One region of the Tindallia texcoconensis genome, then DNA from elsewhere that is predicted to be linked to it. Evidence: riboswitches for the same ligand, from Rfam matches in the RefSeq annotation. Region 1 holds a riboswitch; the other holds the start of a gene.
What was found. A riboswitch is a leader RNA that binds a small molecule or an ion and turns the genes downstream of it on or off. The one in region 1 is predicted to bind glycine.
Positions count from the first base shown of each region.

Region 1 (5,472 bases):
AAGGAATGAAAGTGGAATAGTCGAAATCCTTTGATCATCCAATAGTATTTCTCCTTGTAGCGGATTATCCAAAGCCGTAAGAAGTCTTATGAGAGAGGATTTACCAGTGCCGCTTTCACCAACAATACCAATTCGCTCTCCTTTTTTGATGTCTAAATGGAGCCCCTTTAGTACAGGTTCAGTATCATAGGAAAAATATAAGTGCTTAAACGTTATTTGGAACTGAAATAAATTAGAATTCAATTGTACTGATTCGGGGTTAAGCTTGAGAAGTCGAGCTTCTTCGCTTTCAATAGACATTACATCCACAATTCGATGCAAAGAAGCGAATGCAGAAAGATAAATGTTGTATAAATCACTAAGATTTCTCATGGGCATGTAGAATTTGCGAATATAGGCTAGAAAAGCAACGAAAATCCCTAGTGTAATTCCGCTGGTTTGAACTTGAATGCCGCCGTACCATAAAAGAATGGCATTACCAAAGCCTGTGGTTAGAGACATAATGGGGAAAAACAAAGCTAGTAGGACCATAGCCTTTACATTAGCGTGAACGCTTTTTTGGCTTATTTGATCAAAATATTCCTCACTCTTTTCTTGTATGCCAAGGGACTGGATGACTCGAATTCCAGAAAAGTTTTCTTCTACCTGAGCGTTTAAATCGGCGGTTTTTTCTCGTACTTCAGTGAAGGCTTCTCTTATGCGACGTCCTAGTAAAGCCATGGTAATTAGAATTAAAGGTAGGGTAGCCAGTAAAAGCATGGTTAACTGTGGCTGCATTCGATACATCATTAAGGTGATTCCCAAAAGGATTAAGAGGTCACTCATTAAGCCAATGATACCTTCTGTAATCGCTTTTGATATGGAGGATACATCGTTCATTAATAAAGAGGAGAGAGTCCCTTTTTTATGGTATTCGTGAAAGCGTAAGGGCAGAGAAACAATTTTTTTGTGAAGTTCATTACGAATGGTAAAGACAGCTCTTTGACCAGCGGCTTGGCTCCAAATACGTTGTTGATAAGCAAAGTACCAAGAGGCTCCATACAAGGTGAAAAACACGCTCATTAAAAAGATCATTCCTTCTGGGTTACCGGGTAAGATATAATCATCCACCACCCGTTGTGTTAAATAAGGAGGGATGAGCACCGTAAAGCTATGAAGAAATGTAAATAATGCGGCAAGTAGCAGTTCTTTTCGGTACTTGCTGACAGCACTAAAAAAGAAATGGATATTTTCTTTGCGTAAATAGCGGATATGAAATTTATGTTCATTCCTATGCGTAGACTTGTTAAAAAAACTACCTCGCATGTATTTCCTTCCTTTCTGATTAAAGATCCTACAAGATGCTAAGTTCCACAAATTTCCTGTAATCTTCGCTAGAGTGCATCAGTTCTGTGTGAGTACCCTGGGCTTTTATAAGGCCTTCCTTCAAGAACACTACCCGATTTGTTTTTTGAAGTGTTGAAAGGCGATGTGCAATAATGATGGTTGTTTTTCCTTTCATGATACGTGAAATTTCATTCATGATGGTATTGTCTGTGAGAGTATCTACGCTGGAAGTAGGCTCATCTAAAACGAGTATTTCTGGTTTTTTGAGTAAGACACGGGCTAAGGCTAATCGCTGAGCCTGGCCACCAGAAAGACGGACACCTCTTTCGCCGACAGGCGTTTGATAGCCTGAAGGAAGGGATTGGATAAACGAGTCTAACCCAGCGGCTTTAGTAGCTTCTTGTAAGGCAGAGAAAGAAGCTTTAGGTGATCCAATAGAGATGTTTTCCTCAAGGCTGCCATCGAATAAAAAAGGATGCTGCATGACAAATCCAATTTTTTCTCGTAAGCTTGCCAAGGTATAGCAGGTGACTGGATCATCGTCAACCAGCACTTGGCCGGTATTGGGCTGGTAAAATCGAAGCAATAGCTGAAGGAGCGTTGTTTTACCAGCACCTGAAGGTCCTATTATTGCAGTGGTTTCACCTAAGTGGATTTGGAGATTAATACGATGTAAAACAGTTTCTTGATCATAAGAAAAAGATATATCTTTCATGACAATGGATTTTTTTAGCTTTTGGAAAGGGACAGCACCTGGCTCATCTTTGAGAGAAGTACTTTGATTCAAAATATCCATAATTCTGCTGGCTGCTGCATCACCTTGACTAAAAAGGTTGAGAAGAAACCCCGTTTGACGAATGGGTCGTCTTAACATATTTACATAAGCAAGAAATGCCACTAAGGTCCCAGGGGTCATATGATTGTAAGCAACTAACCATCCGCCTGCCAGCAGCACTAGTCCTGTAAAAAAACCAAGCAGAGTCTCTGCATAAGGCATCCAAAAGCCAGTTATGCGGTTGGCTTCAAGGGTTTCATTTAAAAGACAAGTATTTTCTCCAGAGAATTGAAGTTGTTGCCACTCTTCATTTCCAAAGAGTTTGGTTACTTCGATGCCAGCCAGGTTTTCTTGCACACGTGAAGTGAGAGTTCCTGTCTGTTTTCGAATTTCTTTGTAAGCTGGTCTAACTTTCCTGGCATATGTCCACATGGCGTGAATCATAGGCGGAATTAAAACCAAAAAAAGCAGACCCATGTAGGGGTTCCAATAGAATAAAGTGAGCAGAATCCAAAGGAGGACGAGACTATTGGTGATTACTTTCATCAATCCAAACCCAATGAAACGATTTAATGTATCCGTATCCGAGACGATGCGAGCCATTAGGTCACCAACACGGGCTTTGTCATAAAAAGAAAAGGATAATTGATTTAAGTGATGAAAAAGCTGGTTGCGTAGGTTGTGAATTACTTTCTGGCTAAGTAGTTCACTGAATACCTGTTGAGTAAAACTTACCAATCCTTCTAACAAGGAGAGTAGTACCATGGCTAAAGCTAACCAGATAAGCCATGTGGAGCTTCCTGATGGAAGGACGTGATCAATAGCATACTGCATAATCCAAGGAGGCAAGGTTGTTAAAAATGCAATCAATAGGAGCAAAAATCCGATGGCAAAAAAATGCCAGCCATAGGGCTTTAGAAAGGGCCATAACTTCATTGGTAACCCCCCTTTATAGTGTAGATTTCGTTTATTCATTATACCCCTTGCAGGATAAAATAACAAAGGCAAAACAATTTGTGTAACAATCATTGAATTTTCTTGAAAGAAAGGATACAATAGAATTAACTTAATATGCTAGGAGGAACATGGCGAGAGAGTCCGATACGGTGCCGAAGAAGCAATATGTAGAGTTGGGAACTTTGCATAGAATCTTTCAGGAAAAAGGATCGCCATGGGACAAAACTCTGGAAAGATCCAGTATGGACGCCGAAGGTGCAGTGCAGTCGCAATGTATTCTGGTGTGACTGTAAAAACTCTCAGGCTTACTACAGAGGGCATGCAACTATCATTTCCCAAAAGATAGTTAGTGTGTTCTTTTTTATGTAAGAATAAGGAATATGTCGGGAACTCAGGTGAAGGCGGTTGCTAGAAGAAAGGAGGCGCAATATGGTTGAAGAAAAACACACACCATTATTTGAATGGCATAAAGCCCATGGAGGGAAAATGGTGGAGTATGCCGGGTGGAGTATGCCGGTATTGTATGAGGGTCTTATGGAAGAGCATCAGGCGGTGAGGGGAAAAGCAGGCATGTTTGATGTTTCCCATATGGGAGAAGTGAGGGTGCATGGAAAACAAGCACTGAACTTTATCCAACACTTACTGACCAATGACTTTTCTTCCATGAAAGATGGAGAGATCCTATACACCTTCATGTGTTATCCTGAAGGCGGTGTAGTAGACGACCTATTGGTTTACCGATTCAAGGAAGATGAATATCTTTTGGTGATTAATGCTGGAAACGTTTCAAAAGATTTAGATTGGATTCAAAAACAGGCAGAAAGCTTTGATGTGACCATCAAAGATGAGTCTGATGATACAGGGGAATTAGCGATCCAAGGACCCTTGGCAGAAGTAATTACCCAAAAGTTAACAACAATAGATTTATCGGACATCAAGTTCTTTCATTTTAAAGACAACGTTACCATCGCTGGAGTGAATTGTCTTATTTCCAGAACGGGTTACACAGGTGAAGATGGATTTGAGATTTATACTCGCTGGGATGACTTAGAACAGATCTGGAAGGCGCTTATGGAAGCAGGACAAGGAGAAGGCATTCAAGCTGCAGGACTTGGCTGCAGAGATACATTGCGTTTTGAGGCGGGTTTACCGTTGTATGGACATGAAATAGATCAAGATATTTCTCCTCTAGAGGCAGGATTTGGATTTTTTGTAAACTTGAAAAAAGAAAACTTTATAGGAAAAGAAGTTTTGATGCAACAAAAACAAGAGGGAACCCCCCGTAAGTTAGTAGGGTTTGAACTAATTGGAAGAGGTATACCTAGAAGCGGATATGATGTGATGCTGAAGGATGAGAAGATAGGTGTTGTTACCACGGGATATTTGTCTCCTACTTTGAATAAAAATGTTGGTTTAGCCTTAGTCCATCGAAAAGCCATAGGAGATGCAAAGGAAATTCAAGTTCAGATTCGGAAAAAACGAGTAGATGCTAAATTGATTCCCAAGCCTTTTTATAGAAAGAACACCAAATCTAGAGAGTAGGTATACGGATACAATAAAATTAATATAAAAAAGACGAGGAGGAATTAAAATGAGAGAAATGGAAAAACTATTATTTACTGCTGAGCACGAATGGGTGGATGTTCAGGGCGATGAAATGTATATGGGTATTACTGATTTTGCCTCTAAGGCCTTGGGGGACATTGTTTTTATTGAATTACCAGAAGTGGATGAATCTTATGAAAAAGGAGATTCCTTCGGTGTTATTGAATCTGTGAAGGCGGCAGCAGATATGTATATTCCTGTTGATGGAACGGTGCTGGAAATCAATCCAGCCTTAGAAGATGATCCTTCACTTTTGAATCAGGCACCACTAGAAAACTGGTTCGTGAAAATTAAAATTAAAGATCAATCACAGTTGGAAGAGTTAATGAAACCGGAGGACTATCGAAGATTTTGTGAAGAGGAGGCTTAATATGTTTCCATATATCCCGCATACGGAAGAAGATATTCAAAATATGTTAAATACTTTGGGAATGAAAGATCTTGAAGATCTTTTTACAGATGTTCCAAAAGACGTTCGTCTTCAACGAGAGTTGGACTTGGAAGAGCCTAAATCAGAAATTGAGATTAGAAAGCATATGCAAGAGCTGGTGAAGCAAAATAAAAGTGCAGAAGAATTGGTATGCTTTTTAGGGGCTGGTGCGTATGATCATTATATTCCATCTGTGATCAAGCATATTACCTCACGGTCAGAGTTTTATACGGCATACACCCCTTATCAGGCAGAAGCCAGTCAAGGAACCCTTCAGGCTATTTTTGAATTCCAGACAATGATTGCAAATCTTACAGGCATGGATATAGCCAATGCATCTATGTATGATGGGGCTACAGCTACGGCAGAGGCTGCGTAT
Region 1 covers NZ_AP042431.1:2,349,947-2,355,418, forward strand. Annotated here, with positions in the region: gene ACZ47N_RS10605 (ABC transporter ATP-binding protein) at 1-1,305, opposite strand, end outside; gene ACZ47N_RS10610 (ABC transporter ATP-binding protein) at 1,334-3,037, opposite strand; glycine riboswitch at 3,181-3,280, shown strand; glycine riboswitch at 3,284-3,374, shown strand; gene gcvT (glycine cleavage system aminomethyltransferase GcvT) at 3,488-4,600, shown strand; gene gcvH (glycine cleavage system protein GcvH) at 4,650-5,033, shown strand; gene gcvPA (aminomethyl-transferring glycine dehydrogenase subunit GcvPA) at 5,035-5,472, shown strand, end outside.

Region 2 (5,472 bases), 1.2 Mb from region 1:
TTTAACTTAGTGAATTTCACTTTGTCTCCATAGGCTTCTGCCAAGGCTTCAATATCTGGAAGCAATGCTTTGCATGGTTCGCATCCATCGCTCCAATAGTCTACTAATACAAATCCTTTTGCATCTAACACTTCTTCTTGAAATGTGTTCTTATCTAGTTCTAGCATTGTGACCCCTCCTGTTTTCATTCTCTTCAATAGATTGTTTGTTAGGACTTTATTCTATAACGGTTTGGGTTTCAATATGCATTTTCAAGGAGTTCATTGCTTTTTCTACTAATCGACGTCTCAGCATTTTCTCTTCCTTCGGCTCCAGAACTGGATTTCCAAATGGATGAGGAATGGCTACTGCTGGGATAATTCGATTAGCTCCTACGGTCATAGAAATAGGTACTACCGTGCATACATGAACCACTGGAATTCCAAAACGTTCAATTTCTTTAACCATCGTTGCACCGCAACGTGTACAAGTACCTCATGTGGAGGTAAGCAAGACCGCATCTACCCCTGCTTGCTTTAGTTCTTTTCCAATAGAGATTCCAAAGGCTTTTGAATTTCCTACGGAGGTTCCGTTGCCCACAGTACTATAGAAATATTCAAAGATACTTCCAATAACCCCTTCTCGCTCCATGTCTCTCAGTACATCTAGGGGCAGTACTCGATCTGGATCTTCATTGGCATATATTGGGTCATAGCCACCATGAGCGGTTTCATACATTTCTTCCGTTAAATCCTCTACTCCTTCGATGGAATATTTTCCAAATTTAGAAGCACTGGAGGATTCTACTCGATCTGGGTTTTGTTTTGGCACTATACCACCAGAAGTAACCATGGCTATCTTGAGATGACTAAGGTCTTCCAACGGATCCGCTGGTGGTACTCGGTCAAATTCTGGCATGGCATATTCGGTTTGGTACTCTTTGCCGCCTAGCTTGGCAATCATCATGTTTACGGCTCGGCGGGAACCTCTTTCTTCCATAAAGACATTTTTCCGAATGCCTCTCGGAATATATCCTTCTTCTTCTGGCTTACCAATTTCTTCGCCATTAAGCATTTTCTTCGCCATTTTCACCATGGCTGGCACTGCCTTACGCATGGCAGCAGCGGAATTGCCGGTTTCAATGATATAGATTCCCTTTCGGAACAAATCTGCCCCTGGGTTTTCTACGTACATTCCTGTTAATACTGGAATGTTTAATTCTTCCTGCACCATCCAAGCCACCGTAGCGCAAGCAACTCCATAGCGTCCCGCATTAAAGGCCGGTCCTGCTATAAATAGGTCTGCTTCGTAGGGTTTGATCATTTCAAGGATTTTTTGTTTTGATGTTTCAGGATTTTCGTTGAAGTAGGAATCGCCGCAAATAATGGTGGCTACAATTTCTGCTTCCTCTCCAAAAGCTGAATTGAAGGCCATTCCAGGGCCCACTACGCCTTCTCTTAACTCTGGTGGTATATCTGCTTTTTCTTCGCCACCAATACCGGCAAAGAACTGATTCACATAATGAATAATTCGCTTTTTGGCCATCGATACCATCCTTTCTTTGTATACCCTTTATCATTAAAAATAACGTTTATCTACCTATTTTTTGACTATCTGTGTCTTTGTTTTTAATAGGCTACTGCTGACAGATGGCCGAATCCAGTTTCGTTGGTGGCACCTGTAATCGCTTGTAGCTCTACTTCTATGGATCCATCTTCTCGAAGACTTCCGGAAAAACCGCCGGCAATAGAATCAATGTAGGCTGTTGTTCCAATCAGTCGGTTCATATCTGGAAGAAGGATGGTTTCGTTGGCGTTTCCGTTGGTGACAACGGCATTTGCTTTTGGATCTGCATCTGCCAAGGACTGGGATGCGCCATCTCTGCCGGCATATTCGTCTGTCACAATTACGGTTTTAATTCCTTTTTCTTCGATTTTTCGGCAATTCATAATTAAGTCTGTATCTGGATTTCCAAAGCCTTCCTGTGTCACAATGGCTCCGTCTAAGCCCATAAATTCGCAAAGCTTTGCTGTCCAGTTAGAGGATCGTTCTTTGTCTGCCAGGGTAACGTTTTCGTTGGTGATGATGACTCCCAGAAAGTTAATGGTCTTTCCATGTTCTTCGTATAAATCTTCAATAACCGGATTGTTGAGATGAATATAGGTAGGGTTCTTATCGCAGGCAGAAACGCAGTTTCCACTAACAATAGCGCCGTCCATGATTTCTGTTGGATACATGACAGTTGGAACCAATTTCTTAGCATCTACGCCATATACGTAAGTGTCATGAAGCAATCCTTGGGTTTGAAGCATATACACATATCCTACCCGTGGAAGGTCTGGATATAATTCGGCTGCTTCTCTTGGTGCAAGGGTTTCGTATACCTTCACTTCATCTGGCTCTACTTCTTTGATGGCTTGTCCCAAAAATGCGGCTGCTTTTAGTCCCACGGTTCTTAAAGCGGCTTCGTGGTCGTGGGCTTTGATGCCTGGTTTCGGCTCTGCTGTAATGACGACATTATGGGTCTTGGAGAAGGGGGTATAGTCGGCGCCTGGACCGGACATATCGATAATTCCCTCCTGAAAACCAACTACTTTTCCTGCGGTTACCACTGCTACGTTTTTCATGGCATGGGTTCTACCATTTCCTACGGTGTGTACTTTGCCCAACATGCCTGGGAAAATCTCCCCATGTCCTTTTACCTTTACCCGTGGTTCAATCACATCTTTTACGGGTGTAATACGCACAGATTCTCCTGGATGGGCTAAATCTACTCGGATTTTCCATAGGTGCTCATCGCCTCCAATGGCTTCCAGCAGCTCTCTGTGATCCACAACCAACACGTGTCCGTCCACATGGGTTTTTTCCCCAAACTGAACGTCTTCAATAAACACTTTTCCTACTTCGAGTTTCATACATTTCGCTCCTTTCTTTTCTTTTATCGTTTTTAATGTTCCTCTATAACAGACTTGATTAAGTCCAAATCCACTAATTGAAGGTCTGGCAAATCTTCTTCTCTGTACGTTCGCAGAGAATGAAGTTTTCCATCTTTGCCTTTAAAGGATGCTAGCAATGCAAATGCCTGCTCTAAGGTTTGAAGGGACGGCATGTGCAAGGTGGTTTTTTCGTCGGAAATCACCACTGTACGGTAAGGCGTCTCATAGGGCTTAACGCTGCCCGCTAAGGGATGGGTAAGCATTTGATGTCCTTCATGAACTCGATTTCGTACCTCTAACAGTACGTCCTCGTAATCCCCTTCTACCCAAAACAAGGGCTTTCCCTGCTCTTCCAGATAATGTTTTACCATTGGATTATTTGTTGTTACCATGCCACCACCGCCTAGGTAAAAGAATGTTTAGGCCGATTTCCTTGGTCGCAAAAAAGAGCAAACAGGAAATTCATCCTATTTGCTCTGTATTGGGACCTGAGAGTTTCTCCCTGTTAATGAAATCATTAACAGGACTTGCTCCTTCGGTGCTTTCGCTTTCCAGAGGTCTGTCAACACACGGTCTTTTTGCCTGAGAAATTCACTAAGGATCTTAGCCATTAGCTTTTACCTTCGGCGGCTCATTTCGAGCTCTCTCCCGCATGCGTCATCCAGTGTTCGTATGAAATTTTGTCGATGCACTATATTGATATCGATCTCTGCAATAATTATATAACGTTTTCCTATAAAAGGCAATCCTTTTTTTGATAAAAAATTAACATGGAAAAGAACGCTGGATCTATTGTAATTCAGCCCTCTGCGATTTCCTTGGTTAGTTGGAAAGGAAAAACAAAGTCAAAGTCACAAAATAATCCACACGTTAAATGCGCATGCTATTTCCTTAGCCACAAAAAAGACAAGTGTATTATCACTTGTCTTTTACGATCATTTTTTTTGGTTTTGGTCTTTTTTATTACGCTTACTCTTTTAACTGTAATTAATAAAAGCTGTGCACCCCGATTCGACAATGCTTCATAGCCGGTACCCGAACAGTTAGCTCAAATCAGGCTGGCCCGCAGCACACAAAAGGGATCACTTACCGCTGCTTCCTTCCGGACCTGACGGGGTTCATGAGCTTTCGTTGAGCGGGACCCAATCGTCATAACCACTTATCCGAGTCTGCACCACAAATACAATGCCTCCACGGGGAATTCAACCCTGCTATAGCGGTTTGCAGGTTATAGGGCACCGCTACCTCCCCATCTAGCACAGCAACCTTTATGACAAATTTAATGGCGGAGAGAGCGGGACTCGAACCCGCGGGGCCGTTAAGCCTTACACGCTTTCCAGGCGTGCCCCTTAGCCACTCGGTCACCTCTCCTTGATTATCCACAAACAGATCTTTTAAACAGATCCTCTATTAGGCTTCCTTTGATGAATAGCCGCACAATCTATTATAAAGAAAACTCTTGTCTTTGGCAAGGCTTTTTTGTAAATTGATTGTATTCACTCCTTTTACCCTAAAAGCGCAGCCCCAATGGCTCCTGTATACTGAGCCATGGAAGACACTTCTATGGCTTTTCCCAGGTTTTCTTCAAGCTTCTGTTGTAGGTATCTATTCCTCGCCAAGCCTCCTGAGAAAAATATGGATTCCTCCACGCCTATTCTCATTGCCTGGGTAGAAATTCGACCAGCCGTAGACGATAGCAGTCCGGAGGCAATGCTTTCCTTAGAAGCCCCACCCGCCAACATTCCGATGATTTCTGATTCAGCAAAAACCGTACACATACTATTTATTTGAGCTGGTTTATCCTGCAATGCCATTTTTTCTAGATCCTTAACATCGACTTCTAAACGGGTAGCCATTACCTGTAAAAACTGCCCTGTACCAGCTGCACATTTATCGTTCATAATAAAATCCACTACATTTCCAGCATCGTCCATCCGAATTACTTTGCTGTCTTGCCCTCCAATATCAATGACGGTTCTGGATGTAGGACTAAGGTAAAAAGCACCTTTGGCATGGCATGTGATTTCTGTTATTTTTCGAGTAGCAAAGGACAAGGTTTTACGTCCGTAACCAGTGGTCACCACCGAACTAATTTCCTGTTCCGAAAACCCTTGCTTCTCTTTTAATTGTTGGATGAGGGCCTCTCCGGTTTCTTTTGGGCTCCAGCCAGTAGGTAACCGATGGTATGCGATAATGTCTTGTCCTTGCAGTACCACTGCTTTTGTAACCGTTGAACCAATATCTATTCCAATACGAACCACAATGATCCTCCTAAGCTACATCCAAGTAGTTTCTTTGTTTATTCTTCTCCTGCCACTAGAAGTTTCCATTTCTTGCCATTTTTCGGGGCTTTCTCTGGTAAGTATACGCCGGCCCAAAGAATTCTTTTTTCCTTCAGTTTCTGCATCACCGTTGCTTGGTCAGTCTCCGTGGAGACTGGAAAATGTAGCGAAAGGCCACAACTAGCTGAAATATCCCTTGGGGTAGGAATCATTTCCATGGACCATCCAGCCTCTTTTCCCAAACGTTCTGCCGCTATAGCGTGGTGAGTGGAATG
Region 2 covers NZ_AP042431.1:1,132,349-1,137,820, forward strand. Annotated here, with positions in the region: gene trxA (thioredoxin TrxA) at 1-167, opposite strand, end outside; gene grdB (glycine reductase complex selenoprotein B) at 217-1,524, opposite strand; gene ACZ47N_RS05255 (glycine/sarcosine/betaine reductase component B subunit) at 1,608-2,894, opposite strand; gene ACZ47N_RS05260 (GrdX family protein) at 2,927-3,307, opposite strand; glycine riboswitch at 3,476-3,576, opposite strand; RNA gene ffs (signal recognition particle sRNA large type) at 3,913-4,177, opposite strand; tRNA gene ACZ47N_RS05270 (tRNA-Ser) at 4,199-4,286, opposite strand; gene ACZ47N_RS05275 (acyl-CoA dehydratase activase) at 4,421-5,176, opposite strand; gene ACZ47N_RS05280 (putative Se/S carrier protein) at 5,215-5,472, opposite strand, start outside.
Region 2: it holds a riboswitch for glycine, as region 1 does, so the genes downstream of both, ACZ47N_RS05260 (GrdX family protein) here and gcvT (glycine cleavage system aminomethyltransferase GcvT) in region 1, are expected to answer to the same signal.